Regions from separate parts of the Pedobacter sp. W3I1 genome, predicted to be linked through region 2. Evidence: riboswitches for the same ligand, from Rfam matches in the RefSeq annotation. Region 2 holds a riboswitch; the other holds the start of a gene.
What was found. A riboswitch is a leader RNA that binds a small molecule or an ion and turns the genes downstream of it on or off. The one in region 2 is predicted to bind thiamine pyrophosphate.

Region 1: linked by a shared signal. The riboswitch ahead of thiS (sulfur carrier protein ThiS) and the one ahead of thiD (bifunctional hydroxymethylpyrimidine kinase/phosphomethylpyrimidine kinase) in region 2 are both predicted to bind thiamine pyrophosphate.

What each region holds. Positions count from the first base shown of each region.
Region 1 is NZ_JAUSXN010000001.1:520,119-528,184, reverse strand. It holds gene pepT (peptidase T) at 1-416, shown strand, start outside; gene QF042_RS02285 (hypothetical protein) at 475-804, opposite strand; gene QF042_RS02280 (aldose 1-epimerase family protein) at 956-1,822, shown strand; gene QF042_RS02275 (DoxX family protein) at 1,945-2,376, shown strand; gene QF042_RS02270 (VOC family protein) at 2,923-3,348, shown strand; gene QF042_RS02265 (protein kinase) at 3,649-4,170, opposite strand; gene QF042_RS02260 (leucine-rich repeat domain-containing protein) at 4,158-4,952, opposite strand; TPP riboswitch at 5,455-5,543, shown strand; gene thiS (sulfur carrier protein ThiS) at 5,602-5,805, shown strand; gene thiC (phosphomethylpyrimidine synthase ThiC) at 5,937-7,820, shown strand; gene QF042_RS02245 (thiamine phosphate synthase) at 7,827-8,066, shown strand, end outside.
Region 2 is NZ_JAUSXN010000001.1:6,065,323-6,073,388, forward strand. It holds gene QF042_RS24775 (efflux RND transporter permease subunit) at 1-210, shown strand, start outside; gene QF042_RS24780 (hypothetical protein) at 660-1,463, shown strand; gene QF042_RS24785 (MFS transporter) at 2,426-3,631, opposite strand; gene QF042_RS24790 (TenA family protein) at 3,752-4,396, opposite strand; gene thiD (bifunctional hydroxymethylpyrimidine kinase/phosphomethylpyrimidine kinase) at 4,393-5,211, opposite strand; TPP riboswitch at 5,280-5,454, opposite strand; gene QF042_RS24800 (choice-of-anchor I family protein) at 5,624-7,156, opposite strand; gene lpdA (dihydrolipoyl dehydrogenase) at 7,499-8,066, opposite strand, start outside.

The sequences.
Region 1 (8,066 bases), 5.5 Mb from region 2:
TAGAAGAGGCAGAAGCACAGTTTATCATCAGAGATTTTACCGATGAGAAACTAGCCGAACATGGACAATTTTTGGAAGAAACCGTAAAAAAGGTAATGGAAAAGTATCCAAAATCTACCTACAAGCTTCATATTAAAGCACAATACCGCAACATGAAACCGATTTTAGATCAGCATCCTAAAATTGTGCAGTATGGTATTGAAGCCATTGAAAGAGCCGGTGTGGTGGCCAAACAACAAAGTATCCGTGGTGGAACCGATGGCTCGCGACTTTCTTACATGGGTTTACCATGCCCCAATATTTTTGCCGGAGAACATGCCTTTCATAGTAAACAAGAATGGGTAAGCGTACAGGATATGGAAAAAGCTGTACAAACCATTATTAATATCGCTTGTATCTGGGAAGAGAAAGGATAAGTCCAAAGTCTTGAGTCAATAGTCTTGAGTCTAATCATCGATTGATAAGGACTCAGGACTAATAAGAAGCTTGTCCAATATCCAACCTCGCTATTTTTCCTTCCTTATTCAGCTGAAATTTAAAATAGGTTTTAAAATTGCCCCATTGGTCCGAGTGGAAATGGCCATACACTTCCAATCCGTTGTTCTCCACTTTATCTATACTGGTAAAACGCTCATGGCCCAGCGCTTTCTTAAAGAAATTATTAAATTTCATCTGGTTCCCGTCGTCGTAAAAGGCAACCTCGGCAGCAAATAAAGGAAACCATGTTTTTTCATCACCTTTTTGCAAAGCGGTAATAGCGGCCTTTACTTTTGCATTTGATAATTTTGTTAAATCTATCGCCATAGGTTTTCTAATTTTGTTTTTGAGCGAAGTAAATGCGCGGATAATAAAATAAACACAGCATAAAGCTTTTTCATTAATAAGCTTTATGTAGTGATCAAAATTAATAAAAAAGATGTTTTTAAAGCACATCTTTTTGCTAATTTAGCTGGTAATGATAACTCTCGAAAACGACTATATAAAAGTTAGCTTGGCGGCTAAAGGCGCAGAACTTCAAGGCTTATTTAGTAAAGAAACCAAGCTCGAATATTTATGGAATGCCAATCCTAAATATTGGGCAAAACACAGTCCGGTTTTATTTCCTATTGTTGGCTCATTAAAAAACAACAGTTTTACTTACCAGGGTAAAAACTACGAGCTACCCCGTCATGGTTTCGCCCGCGATCATGTTTTTAATTTCGAAAAAATAAGTGAAACCGAAGCTGTTTTTACGTTAACCCAAAACGAAGATACCTTAAAGGTATATCCTTTTTATTTTGAGCTGAAACTGAGGTATCGATTAATAGATAGAAAGCTGAACTTAACTTACGAGGTAAAAAACACAGGTACTGCCGAGCTTTTATTCTCCATTGGTGCACACCCGGCATTTGCGGTGCCCAATACCCCCAATACCGTTTACGAAGATTATTACCTGGCCTTTAATACCGATGAGAAATTAACTTTCTGGAAACTCGAAGATGGCTTAGTAGCCAACGAAACGGAGCTCATTGAACTGGGTGGACACAGGTTGAACCTTAAACATAGCCTGTTTTATAACGATGCGCTGGTTTTTAAAACCCTGCAAAGCAACTGCATTAGTTTGCTTAACACCAAAAATGATTATGGCCTGCATTTCCATTTTGAGGAATTTCCTTTCTTCGGTATCTGGGCCGCTACCGATGCGCCTTTTATTTGTTTAGAACCCTGGTGTGGTGTTGCCGATGGCATTAACCACAATCAGGAATTAACACACAAAGAGGGTATAATAAAGCTTGATGTGGGCGAAAACTGGTCGCGGTTTTGGGAAGTAGAGTGTTTCTAGGTTGATCTGTTAATGTGCTGAAATAGCGCAGCAGCTTTCATTTCTTAATCTACATTAAGAAAATTGCGATGCATAGTTACTAAATTGCAGTGCATTGAATACAAAATAGCTGTTAAAACAAGATGAAAAACATACCACACTTTGCACAACTATTTCTTCGGCTCGCTCTGGGCATTGGTTTTATACTACCTGTTATGGACCGCTTTGGTTGGTTGGGTGCGCCAGGTTCTCCAACTGTTGGCTGGGGTAACTGGTCGGTGTTTTTAGATTATACCAACGCTTTAATGCCCTTTTTAGCAAGGCCGGTAGCCAATGTAATGGCTATTCTGGCCACCGCAGGCGAGCTGGTTTTTGGGATAATGCTTATAATTGGGTTCAAGATTAAATTGGCGGCTATCGGTAGTTTTTTACTCACACTTGCCTTTGCCCTCTCTATGCTCATCTTTGCAAATTACAGGGCACCTTTTAACTATTCTGTTTTTGTAGTAAGCGCTTCCAGCCTGTTGTTAGTAACGCTGCCCAGCTATAAATGGAGCATGGAAGGAAGCAAATAGTTATCCACATTAAAATTTATTGACACGGTGTAGTGAAAACCACTACCCATAAGGGGGTATTTTTACCTTTTAGTTTTGATATTAACATGTGGATAACTATATTTATCATGTTAAAATTAAATCAACGGGACGATTTAGATTAAAACGCGAAGCCTTTCAGCAATGAAAGGCTTTTTTTTGCAAAAAAAACACGCCCTCACAAGAGGACGTGTTCACTCAAATCTAAAATTATTTTGGGACGATTGAGAATATTTCAATAAATGTTTAATACCCTGATACAAAGATGAAAAAGATGAAGGATTTATTTCTGTTCAGTTTTATTCATCTGTAAAATAACAATTACCAAAAACATTAGAGAATGAATAAAACATTAAAAACAATTCTTTTCAAAATAGATTAGCTGCGTTATGGCAATAGCAATAAAGCCTGAACCGTCCAAATTCTATTCATTTTTCAATGTCAAAAATGCCCTTACATTTGTCTCAAGCACCCCCATATTATCATGGCTAAGCGCTGTAACTTAGTTGTAAGCAAAATAAATAAGATATGGCAACCATGCATCCTTACTTAAACTTCGACGGCAAGGCCGAAGAAGCTTTTAATTTTTATAAATCGGTTTTTGGCGGAGAATTTACCTTCTTTGCAAAAATGAGCGATATGCCCGAATCGGACAAATTAACCGAGGCGGAAAAAAATCGTGTCATGCACATAGCCCTACCCATTAATGAGCATACAACTTTAATGGCGTCTGATTGTGTGCCTTCTGCGGGGCATGTACTTAAAGAAGGTAATAATATGTACATTAATATCAATGCCGGGAGCCGCGAAGACGCCGATCGCTTATTTAACGGCCTTTCAGCAGGTGGCACCATCGAAATGCCAATGGACGATATGTTCTGGGGCGATTACTTTGGCAGTTTTAAAGACAGGTTTGGCATTCAATGGATGGTTAATTTTAGCAATGCCCGATAATTTGATAGCTGCTAAGGCCTAAGCTAGGCTAACATGTAAGCTTATGCAAAGATCATGGTAGCTATCAAGGCTGTATTATAAATATAAATTGTCACCCTGAGGGTAAATTTAAAATCAATATAAATGGCTTAGACTTTTTTGCAGTGATAGACTGCGGCGAATCGTCATCTCGACCGTAGTGGAGAGATCTTTTAATATAATCCAAAGATCTCTCCACTACGCCTTGCTCCGGTCGAGATGACGCCGATTTTGGAATATGCCATGATAGCCTCCGATGAAAGTTGGAGACTATTTTTGCAGCTAAATATCAGCCAATGCCTTAACCAAATCCTGAAAACCAGGTCTGTTTAATGGCGAGGTAAATAGGCAGGCATCTCGTAGCGTACTCAAAGCATTTAAACATGCACTGCTTACGGCTTCATTTTTTAAAGAAAGTAAATCATCCAGCAGGTAACCATAAGCACTAACTTCTATCCGTTCCAGCGCAAAGGCGAGCGCATCATCAGCCTGATCATAAAAACTTGCGGCACCAAAATCGCCGAACAACGTACTGCCCTCATCATCAATCAGGATATTGTGTGCATATAAATCGCCATGCATAATCCCGGCCCCGTGCAATTGCGCAGCTAAAGAAGCGATGGTTTTGGCAATACTCAGCAACTGTTTTTCTGACAGCTGCCTATCTGCCGGAAAAACATCCCTGGTACAGCTTTCTAAACTCGGTGGATTACCCAGGTTATAAAAATGATGAGGAATGAGGTCCATCACTAATCCTTTTTTATCCTCTGGGTGCAGGGCAATCTGTCCAATTAAATTAACCAAACCGGGGTGGTAACCCGCGCAGCAATGTAGGCCGTCATTTCATCTTCCGGCAAACCATCACTGGTTACATTGCCCTTAAATATTTTAACCGCCACCTCTTGAGTTTCATCACCAATAGTCCGGTTTGCTTTCGAAATAATACCCGAAGCACCTTCACCCAATAAATGATTAATCTCTAAATCGTGCCAATTAACTGACGAAAGTGCTTCTACAGCCGGTGTTTTACTAAAGTTGTTCCCCGAAAATGCAACCCACGATAGTTTTGGCATGGCGGTAATCCACTGAGGCAGCGCATGCAGTTTATTAGCAGCTATTCGTAATAACGATAAATTATGGCAGCTGCTCAATTCATCGGGCAGTTGCATTAAACGATTACCCGATAACATTAGCTTTTGCATGCGCTTACACTGTCCAATTTCTTTGGGTAATTCGGCAATGTTGTTGTTTGTTAAAATCAACCAGCGAAGATTAGGGTTGAGCGATTTTGCTGGCACCGTTATAATCTGGTTGGATTTAAACCCTACAATATCAAGCAAGGGGCAATCGGCTAGTACCTCTGGCATCACCGTGAAAAGGTTTTCAGAACAGAAGAAAATCTTCAATTTCTTTAAACGCCCAAAATCTGCCGGCAGGGCACTTAGCTTGTTAAAAGAAAGATCCAATACTTCCAGTGTATCAGCCAAATCGAATATTTCTTCAGGAAAAGAACGAAGCGATTCTGAAAGCTTTAACGATACCGCTCCTTTAAGTTTTCCGCTTTGTAATGCTAACAGGCTTTGCATATATTCAGGTTTCTATTTAAAGCAACGAAGATAGGGGTTTTTCTTAAAGTCCTGAGTCTAGAGTCAGAAGTCGATCAACGCGTAATCTCTGCGATCACCATCCAGAGCGTAGTCGAAGGCCCAATCCTCCGTGCATCGTCATCATGAATTTATTTCAGGATCTTTTAAATTGAACCATATCAGCCATAGAAGGTTCATATAAGAGCAATAGTCTTATATTTTCTTCAATTCCTTATATGATAAAGAACTTGGCACCCAACTCTACGGCCTCTGCGCCTTCTCTCTGTGTACTTTGCTGTTAAATGAACTTTGCTTGGCCATCAGTTATTCGATTAATTTTTAGTTATATTATAAGCAATAAATATAGATTCTATCTATACCTATACTGTCGGGAAGAAAAAATAAATAAAGATCAAGCACTTCATCTTAAAAATAATACATCTACCTAAAACAGCTCTTTTATTTTTTTATTTGCAATAGAAATTTAATCTTATATATTTACAAAAAACTTTAGGGGTGCCTACGTGCTGAGAAATACCCTTTGAACCTGATGCAGTTAGTACTGCCGAAGGGAAAAGTGAAAGCAATAAATTGCTGTCTTTTCGACCCAACTACGGGCAATCTCTATAGTTTTTCCAATTTTTTAAATATGGAAGTAACTATAAACAATCAAAACCATCTTCTTAACGAGGCCTGTTCCATAGAACAGATGCTTGATCTTGTGCTCGTTTCAGAAACCAATGGCCTTGCCATAGCCGTAAACCAAACCATCATTTCCAAATCTGATTGGGACAGGCATGTGCTAAATCCAGGCGATCAGGTTATACTCATAAAAGCCACGCAGGGAGGTTGATTGAATGAATAAATTTTGAATGATTGAATGTAAAGTATAGCTAATTCACTCCTTTCTGTAATTCAATCATTCTCTCACTCAATAATTCAATCCCTCTCTCATTCAATCACTCAATAATTGATTCTACCCATATGAAACAAGAAAAAACCCCAAACCAGGAAGTCATCAGCCGTAGCCCATTTCCGGCCTCACGCAAAATATTTGTACCCGGAAAAATCCACGATATCCAGGTAGCCATGCGCGAAATCAGTTTATCGGAAACCAAAATCCATAACGGCTTTGGCTTAACCGAGCCCAATCCGCCGGTAACCGTTTACGATACCAGCGGGCCATACACCGATCCTGATGCCCTTATTGATGTAAAAAAAGGTTTGCCCCGCATCAGGGAGCAATGGATAAAAGACAGGCTTGATGTTGAAGAACTCCCTCAACCATCTTCTGCCTATGGCCAACAGCGCCTGGCCGATGAAAAGCTTGATGCCTTACGCTTTAATTTCATCAATAAACCCTACAAAGCACAGGCTGGCGCCAATGTATCGCAAATGCACTACGCCAAAAAAGGGATCATTACGGCTGAAATGGAATATATCGCCATCAGGGAGAATCAACAGATTGAGCTGCTCAATGCACAACTGGGCGAGCAGTACGAAGTAATGAACCACCAGCACCAGGGCAATAGCTTTGGCGCAAATACCCCAAAAGGTTACATTACACCCGAATTTGTAAGGGCAGAGGTAGCCGCTGGCCGGGCAGTAATCCCCTGCAATATCAATCATCCCGAGCTCGAGCCTATGATTATTGGCCGAAACTTCCTGGTGAAAATTAACGCCAATATCGGTAACTCGGCCGTTACTTCTACTATTGAAGAAGAAGTAGAAAAAGCCGTATGGGCCTGCCGTTGGGGAGCCGATACCATTATGGATTTATCAACAGGGAAAAATATTCACGAAACCCGCGAATGGATTATCCGCAATTCGCCGGTGCCCATCGGTACTGTTCCCATTTACCAGGCTTTAGAAAAAGTAAATGGCAAAGCCGAAGACCTCACCTGGGAAATCTTCCGAGATACTTTAATTGAGCAGGCAGAACAGGGTGTAGATTATTTTACCATCCATGCCGGTGTACTGCTCCGTTACGTGCCTTTAACCGCTAAAAGGATTACCGGTATTGTTTCGCGGGGCGGATCCATTATGGCCAAATGGTGCCTGGCCCATCATAAAGAAAATTTCCTGTATACCCATTTTGAGGAGATCTGCGAAATTATGAAAGCCTATGATGTAGCCTTTTCATTGGGTGATGGTTTAAGGCCTGGCTGTATTGCCGATGCGAATGATGCTGCACAGTTTTCGGAGCTCGAAACCCTTGGCGAACTCACTAAGATAGCCTGGAAACATGATGTACAAACCATTATAGAGGGCCCCGGGCATGTACCCATGCACCTGATTAAAACCAATATGGAAAAACAACTGGAACATTGTGGCGAAGCGCCTTTTTATACTTTAGGCCCTTTAACGATCGATATTGCGCCCGGTTACGATCACATTACCTCAGCTATTGGCGCTGCCATGATTGGGTGGTTTGGCACAGCCATGCTTTGTTATGTCACCCCAAAAGAACACCTGGGTTTGCCGAACAAAAAGGATGTTAAAGACGGTGTAATTACCTATAAAATTGCTGCCCATGCGGCCGATTTAGCCAAAGGCCACCCAGGTGCACAATACCGCGATAATGCTTTAAGTAAAGCGCGCTTTGAGTTTAGATGGGAAGATCAGTTTAACCTCTCGCTCGATCCGGATACGGCAAAAGAGTTTCATGATGAAACTTTACCTGCAGAGGGCGCCAAAATTGCGCATTTCTGTTCCATGTGCGGTCCGAATTTCTGCTCGATGAAAATTACGCAGGACGTGAGGGAGTATGCCGCGAAACAAGGTGTAGAAGCAGAAGATGCTTTGGCAAAAGGCATGCAGGAGAAATCGAAAGAATTTACCGAAAAAGGAAGCGAAATTTATTTTTAAGCCGCAATGGAACTGATTGTAATCGCCAAACCGACTATTTTTAAGGAAGAATGTCCTCTTGTAAATCAGCTTTTCGAAGCTGGTTTACAGGTTTTCCATTTACGTAAGGAAAATGCCAATGAAGGCGACTACCGGAGGATTATTGAAGGGATTTTACCCGAATATCGTCCGCAGATTGCTTTACACCATTTTCATTCGCTGGCTAACGATTACAACATCAACAGGATCCACCATACCGAAAGTTTC
Region 2 (8,066 bases):
TGGAAAAACGGTTTGGCCTGGGTTATTGTAGGTGGATTAACCAGTTCATTGTTTTTAACCTTAATTGTTGTACCGGTGGTATACTTAATATTCGATAGAATGTTAGAGCGCCTTGGTTTCAATAAAAAAGGAAAAACCATTGATGAACTGATGGAAGAACCATACGATCATAAAGATGTAAATGAATACGATTTAGATCACGGACATTAATAAACATCCAGATTAACAATCAATTTAGCCCCGACCCCAAATCGGGGCTTTTTTGTGGATCATTTTGTTTTTAGCCACGGAAGCACAGAAAACAGAAAAATTATCCGCAAACAGGTACCCACCGCCATGGTTCGTGTCCCCACGAACCATTTCTTTTTGCCACGGAGAGAACGCAAAAGCATGGAAAATTATGCGCGAGGAATGTCTATCGCCATGGTTCGTGTCCTCACGAACCATTTCTTTTTTGCCACGGAGCACACAGAGACACGGAAAATTATGGCTCAGGAATGCCTCCAATCAATTTTACAAACCAAATATCCTAGCAATGGTTCGTCTCTATCCACATCCTCCTCATCTTTACCTGCTAGCACTTAGAAGTTTTCCTGCCCAGATAATTATACAATGTTGTCTTCAAACAAATTATGGCACAACGTTGTATATTAGGCATTATGTTTAAATTCATTTTTAGCCTGTTCCTTATCTGTTCCACCCTTTTGGTTAAAGCTCAACACCCTCCTGTTTTTTCGGCAATGACCACAGATTCGAGCTTTGTAAAGGTTTCTAACTTAGATATTACCCTGGTAAAATACAGTTACAAACCTAATGGCATTAAATTTTTAGTCGTACATGACAATGAAGATACTGGTGTAAAAGCAGGCTTTGATTATATCCGCTGGAGTGGCGGCGAACTCATCGACAGTCAATATGGCGGCGTAAGAGATTATTATTTCACCTATATGGATGATCAATATCGTATAGACCCTAACGCCATTTATACCGAAGTAGGTGTAAAAACAAGATTAAAAAAAGACTTTTTCAGCTCCAATGAAGTTGAAAAAGCAATCCTTAAAGCGGGCAAACAAATTGTCGATTTTTACGATCCAAAAGCCACGGGTTATTTTTTAACCCTTCATAACAATGCCGATGGTGGTTTTGGTATTTCTTCTTATTTACCAGGTTACGATTTAGCGAGTACGGCCGATTCGGTTTATATCAATTTCCAGATGGATGGAGATGATCTTGTTTACGTAACCGAGCCAAGGTTGTTCAGCAGTTTAAAAAAGGCAAATGTGAATGTAATTCTTCAATCTAAATTTGTTTCCAATGATGGTTCGCTTTCGGTTTATGCCATGCAAAATAAGATTCCTTATATTAATGTGGAGGTGCAGCATGGGCATCAGGACGAAAATTTAAGATTGATCGAGCTGGCTATCGCAGCCCTAAAAGAACATGGATTGGTGAAGAAAGAATAGGTAATTAAGCGTTTTTCACAGCTACCCTAGCTAACTTTGATATTTTATTTCCGGATAGCGCACTCCAAATGATATTAGTATTTTGAAATTAGGAAATGATTGGCCTGTAGTTCTTCGAGGTTCTCAGTCCCGCCATTCGCTGTAGCTCCGATAGAAGAATCGGAGGCTGCCGCTGCTGTCGGGTTTAAGGACAAGGGTTTGTGCACCATACAACCCCAACTGAAATACTGCTGTGGCGATCTAGCCCCGATTGAAGCGTTACCCTGCAGCAACGAGGCACGAGGAAGCAAAGTGCAAAAGCGTAAACGGGAAGAAACTTAGTGTTTTGTAGCGACCTTGCGCTTCAAAAAAATAGCTCTTTTAACTATATAAAGTATTGATGGAAATATAGGCTTATATGGCACTTACATTTCTCATATGGTTAAAACCTTTTGGTTTATCGTCAGGATTTATAAACAGCGTTTCTGCAACCCTAAAAATGAAATACTGTTGTGGCCACCTAGCCCCGGTTGAAGCGTTACCCTGCAGCAACGAGGCACGAGGCAGCGAAGCGTATTAGCGTAAAACGGGAAGGAACTCGGTGTTTTGCATAGGCATAGCGCTCCAAATAATGAATATACTTTTTTTTGGAAATGAAAGGTTTGTGTTTCATAGGAGTAGGTTAGCCCTGCTGTACCTCCTGCCAATTGAAGGAATTGGCATCCGTCCCATCAGGTTTAGAAACAAGATTTGTGCACCATGCACCGATCAAATAAAACACTGCCGTGTCCCTTTAGCCCCGGTTGAAGCGTTACCCTGCAGCAACGAGGTACGAGGAAGTGAAGCGTAAAAGCAGAAAACGGGAAGAAACTTTCTGCTGTGCACAAGCAGTGCGCTCCAAATAATGAATACATTTTTATTCAAAATAAAAGCCCTGTTATACCCCCCAGTTAATCAATGCAAATCGTTAAACCGATCACAGTCTAGTTTATCGCTTTTATTTTTGTAATCAGGAAAGTAATCAGTAAACCAAAAACAGCAATCATCCCGAAAGAATAACGCAGGCTGGATAGTTGCGAAACATAGCCTATTAACGGCGGGCCAAATAAAAACGCAAAATAACCGATACTCGAAACCATGGTTATGGCTTTACCAGCAGGTACTTTTTTATTGTTACCAGCTATACTATATACCATAGGTACTATACTTGAAACACCCAGGCCGATCAGCATAAAGCCAAAAATAGCGACAATTACGTTTGGAAATATTACGGAAAGTGCCATGCCTATCGATATAATGGCGCCACTAATTTGCAGGAGATTTTTCCGCCCGAATTTACCGATTAAAAATACCCCTAAAAATCTTCCGCTGGCCATCATAAACATAAACGATGCATAACCAATAATCGCCTTATTATGAGGCAATTTCACAACATCTTCAAAATAAATAGCGCTCCAATCGAACATGGTGCCTTCGGTGGCCATACTACAAAAGGCGATAGCGCCCAGCAACACTAAAATACCTTGCGGCATGGTAAAAAACTTTGTTTTCTCTGCCACTGCATCTGGTTTATTATAGTTCAGCAACTTTTTCCCGTTAAGCGCAACATTGCTTAGGGATAATAGTGCAATAATCCAAAAATGGCTATACATGCTTAATTTTAGGTTAACCAGTCCCAGGGCAATTAAAGCCCCGGTTAAATTACCAATACTCCAGGCCCCATGGAAAGAACTCATAATCGGTTTACCGTAATAATTTTCACCTGCAACACCTTGTGTATTTAAGGCAATGTTACAAAGGTTCCCGGTTATACCAAACAGCATCAAAAAAGCTGCCAACTGCCAACCCGTGGTGGCTAATGCTAAAAAAGTTAATGCAATTGCATAAAGTGGCGCAGTTGCCCTTAACATTTTCTTACTACCAAAATGAGTAGTGAGTTTTGCCGAAAAAAACATCGTAATAATCTGTCCTGCAGGCAATGCAAAAAGAATAGAGCCCAATTCTGCATCGTTCAAACCCATCGAAGCCTTAAAAGTTGGGATTCTACTGGCCCAACTGGCAAAACAAACGCCTTGCATAAAGTAAAAGGCCGATATTGCGAAACGTACTTGTTTTGGAGTGCTTTGTGCTAATACAGGTTTATCTTCTTGTTTACTTAAAATTTCCTGTTCTTGCGTGCTCTCTTCCAAAGTGATGTCTTAAATTATAGATTGAACTACAAAGTTCTTTAAATCTATTGTAATATACCGACAAGTTTTTAACATTTTATCAAAATATTTGCTGTGCATCGGGTTAAAATATTAGATTTTTCATTTTTCCAATTCATAAGCGCTATCCCAGAACATCCATTCTAAACGGGTTGCCATATCAAAAGCAGCCAGCATTTTTTGTTGAGTTGCGGCATTTGCCTGCGCGGCCAGTTGATCTGTAATATCAATTGCTTTTTCTACTGCAGCCTCAAATTCGACGCCCGCATACATATCGATCCACCGCTTATAAGGATTCTGGTCGCCATTCTGCTGAGCAAAAATATGATCGCCAACTGCCTTATAAATCCAAAAACAGGGCAGAACAGCTGCTGCTGCTATTTCTACATTGGCATACGCGGCCTGACTGAGGATATAATTGGTATACAAAAGTGTGGATGGAGTGGGCTGTACTTCGTTAGCTATACCATATTCTACAAAATAACTTTCGTGCAAACTACGCTCGGCAAAAATTGCACCTGTAGAAAACCCGGCAAAAGCCATTACCAAATCTGCATCTTGCATACGGCCACTAATCGTGCTTAAGGTTCTGCCAAACTCCAAAAGGTAATACGCATCTTGTGCCAAATAAAAGATAAACTTTTCTGGAGGTAAGGTGCCGTTACTTAATTCGGTATTGAAGGGCATTGCTATAATTTTGGCATAAATGGGCTTTATGCGTTCCCACGCCTGTTCGCTCCATTTCATTGGATAATTAATTTTAAAGGTTCGAAAAAGTGATTTAATGGCCCGTTGCCCCTACCTGTTTTCACTTCGCTACCAGCTTGTAGGGCCTTACTGATGTAATTCTTTGCATTTTTAATGGCTGCCAACAGATCATTTCCCTTAGCCATTTCTGCAGCAATGGCCGAAGAAAGCGTGCAACCTGTTCCATGTAGATTTTTAGAAGCAATAAAGACACTTTCTAATACCACAGGCATATTGTTTCCAGAAATAAAAACATCGTAAATAATTGGGCCGATTAAATGCCCTCCTTTTATTAAAACGGCTTTTGCTCCTTTTTTAATAATTTTTCTACCCGCAGTAATCATATCATCGAGGTTATGGATCTCCAGCCCCGAAAGGATTATGGCCTCATCGATATTTGGAGTAACCAGTGTTACCAGTGGGAATAATTTTTCAACCAATTGGGTAACCGTATCAGCTTTAATCAACCGATCGCCACTGGTGGCGACCATAACCGGATCTAAAATAACAGGAACGTATTGATTATAGCTTTTTAATTCCGTTTCGATTACCTGCACCACTTCGGCACGGTTGATCATTCCGATTTTCATAGCAACAGGCACTATGTCTTCTAATACGGCCTGTAACTGATCTTTGATGATTTCGGCCGGAATACCATGTACTGACCGCACCCCCATTGTATTTTGGGCTGTTACTGCCGTAATTACTGAGGTACCAAAGCAACCCAAAGCAGAAAAGGTTTTTAGATCGGCCTGAATGCCTGCACCACCCCCACTATCGGAGCCCGCTATTGTTAATACATTAATATAATTCATTGCTAAAAGACTTCATTTTGTTATACAACTTCAGGAGTCTTCAAATGCAGCAAGCATTTGTACGCAATTTTTGCAGACAAACTAATTTCCTACGCCGGCATTACCCGGATCAGGTTCATTTATATGGCTTAGGGTGTAAGGTTTAGGGCATAGGGTTTTTTACCTTCCGCCTTCTACCTTTTTGCCTTTCACCTATAAAATGGGTATGTTCTCAGCCATTTGAAGGCACCCCTAAAGTTTTATTTTGTGCTGCAATATAGGGCTTTTTTATTCTTTGTTAATATAAAGGAATTACATAAGAAGAGTTGTCAACTTAATAGCAAAAAGCCAATTAAAGTTGACAACTCAAAAAACAAAAACCCCGATATAAAATCGGGGCTAAAACATAATAATTAATAAAGGGATAGAGAGACTATATTTTATCGGGCTGATAGAACCGAACGGTACCATCTGCTTCGTTTGACACAATTAATAAACTTCTTCCATTCGGACTATCTTTTGGCTTAACAAACAACACACCTTCTGGGGCATCGCCTGTTGAGAATAGTTGAACAAATTTGGGTGCAGCTGGTGTAGATACATCATAAACAGCAATCATATCTACGCGTTCCATTCCAATAAAGGCTAAGGTTTGTCCGTTAACCTGCGCAACGGTAACACCTTCTACTTCTACGCCTTTATTATCCGAACGATCGTCGTCATATTTACCAGCATCGATTACCCTTTGCTCTAAATCTTTACCAATATTGGCCACCAAGGCACCTGTGTTGGCATTGATGATGCTTAAACATCTTCCGCCTGTTGCATATAGTTCATCATAATCGCCGTCGCCATCTATATCGCCAAAGGCTCTGCTTACGGTTAACCTTCCAAGGTTTTCGTCTAATTTGAGTGTCGCTGCATTTGGAAATTTAGCAGCATCAAGTGTTAAGCTTTTTACGCGAACTTCTTCATCATAACCTTTCCAGGCTCTGGTATCCCCCTCATTAGCCAGGGCCAAATAAGCATTACCGCCTGTGGTGAAATATGAAATGGCATCTGGCAGATAGAAAGCCTTAATTGGCCAGGTACCTAGAACTTTTTTATTGTCTTTATCACTTACGTCAAAAGCATTATCTGGTTGACTGATGTCTCTGGTGCCTAACGGATTAATTTTAGTAATCGTTCCAGCAAGAATATCTACTTCAGCAACCCCATTATTTTCTTGTAAGGTAACGTAGGCTTTTTTAGAATCAGCACTTACTGCAATATATTCAGGTTCGATATCCTGTGCAAAACTTGCATTTAAGCCATAAATCCTGAAACCACCTGCAAGCAATGTTGCTTTTTGCGATTCGAAAGCAGAAAAATTTAATGTTTTAACCGAGTAGTTATCTTTTATGTTGACGATTGAAACGCTTCCTTTTGGATCGACAGTGTAAGCATCATTTGGTTCGCCTTCATTTGCTGATAAAATATAGTTTCCATCAGGGCTAAAAGTCACCATATCGGGCATAGCACCAACGGTGATTTTTTTAACTTCTTCTAAAGTTGATGTTTTTAATACCACTACATCGCCATTTCCCTGCGGATCTGCACCATTTAAGGCGATTGCCAATAAACCATTATTAACTGCCACACTGTTAATCCCCGCGTTACTTGCAAAGATTAAAGTCTGCAATTTTGTAACTGTTGGATATTTGCTCATATCAACAATGTCAACTTTGGCACCTCCATCATTGCTTACTACAAACAATCTCTTTGTTAAGGGATCGTAAGCAGAAATTTCTGAAGCAAATTCTCCACCCAAATCAATAGAAGCGGTTTCTTTAAAGCTGTCGATTTTTTCAGGAACGATAGCTTCGACCGGAGGGTCTACAATCGGATCATCAGTTGGATCTTTTTTGCAGGCAGTAAATGCCAATGAAACAATAAGGATTGCACCAAATAGTTTTTTACAGTTCATGGTTTTTTTTAATATCTGAATTGCAAAAATAGCCGCACACAACGCTAGTTTTTAGGCGTTGTTTGTTATCATTTTATTAAGAAAAGATAAAGACGAAAGCAAAAAGAGTAAAGGAGAAAGAGTAAAGCGAAACCCATCGCCATCTCGACTGGAACGCAGTGGAATGGAGAGATCTATCTAGACAGATTTTGCTTCGCAGAGCCTTCGGGTTCTCGACTTCGCTGCACTCCACTCGAAATGACGGTAGAAGCGCTAAAACAAAAAATCCCGGTACAAATACCGGGATTGCTAATCATTTAAAAACAGATACTGAAACAAGTTCAGTATGACGATTGTACTATATTAAATATGTATTGCCCTGTTATCGGTTGCAGCAAGTGCAGCTTCTTTTAAGGCTTCGGTATAAGTTGGATGCGCATGGCAGGTACGTGCAATATCTTCTGCAGAAGCACGGAATTCCATTGCAATAACGGCTTCTGCAATCATATCTGCAGCACGTGGGCCAATCATGTGTACACCTAAAACTTCATCAGTAGCAGCATCAGCCAAAACTTTAATAAAACCATCGGTATCCATACTCGCTTTTGCACGTCCGCTGGCTTTGAAAGGGAATGAACCTGTTTTATATTTAACACCTTTTTCCTTTAACTGCTCTTCGGTTAAACCTACAGAAGCAACCTCTGGCCAGGTATAAACCACGCCAGGGATTAAGTTATAATTGATATGCGGTTTCTGACCTGCAATGGTTTCGGCAACATAAGTACCTTCATCTTCTGCTTTGTGCGCTAACATGGCACCGGTAATTACATCACCAATAGCATAAACACCTTTAACCGAAGTTTCTAAATGCTCATTAACCGGGATTTTTTTGCCTCGTTCTTCAACCGTGATCCCGATTTTATCTAAACCT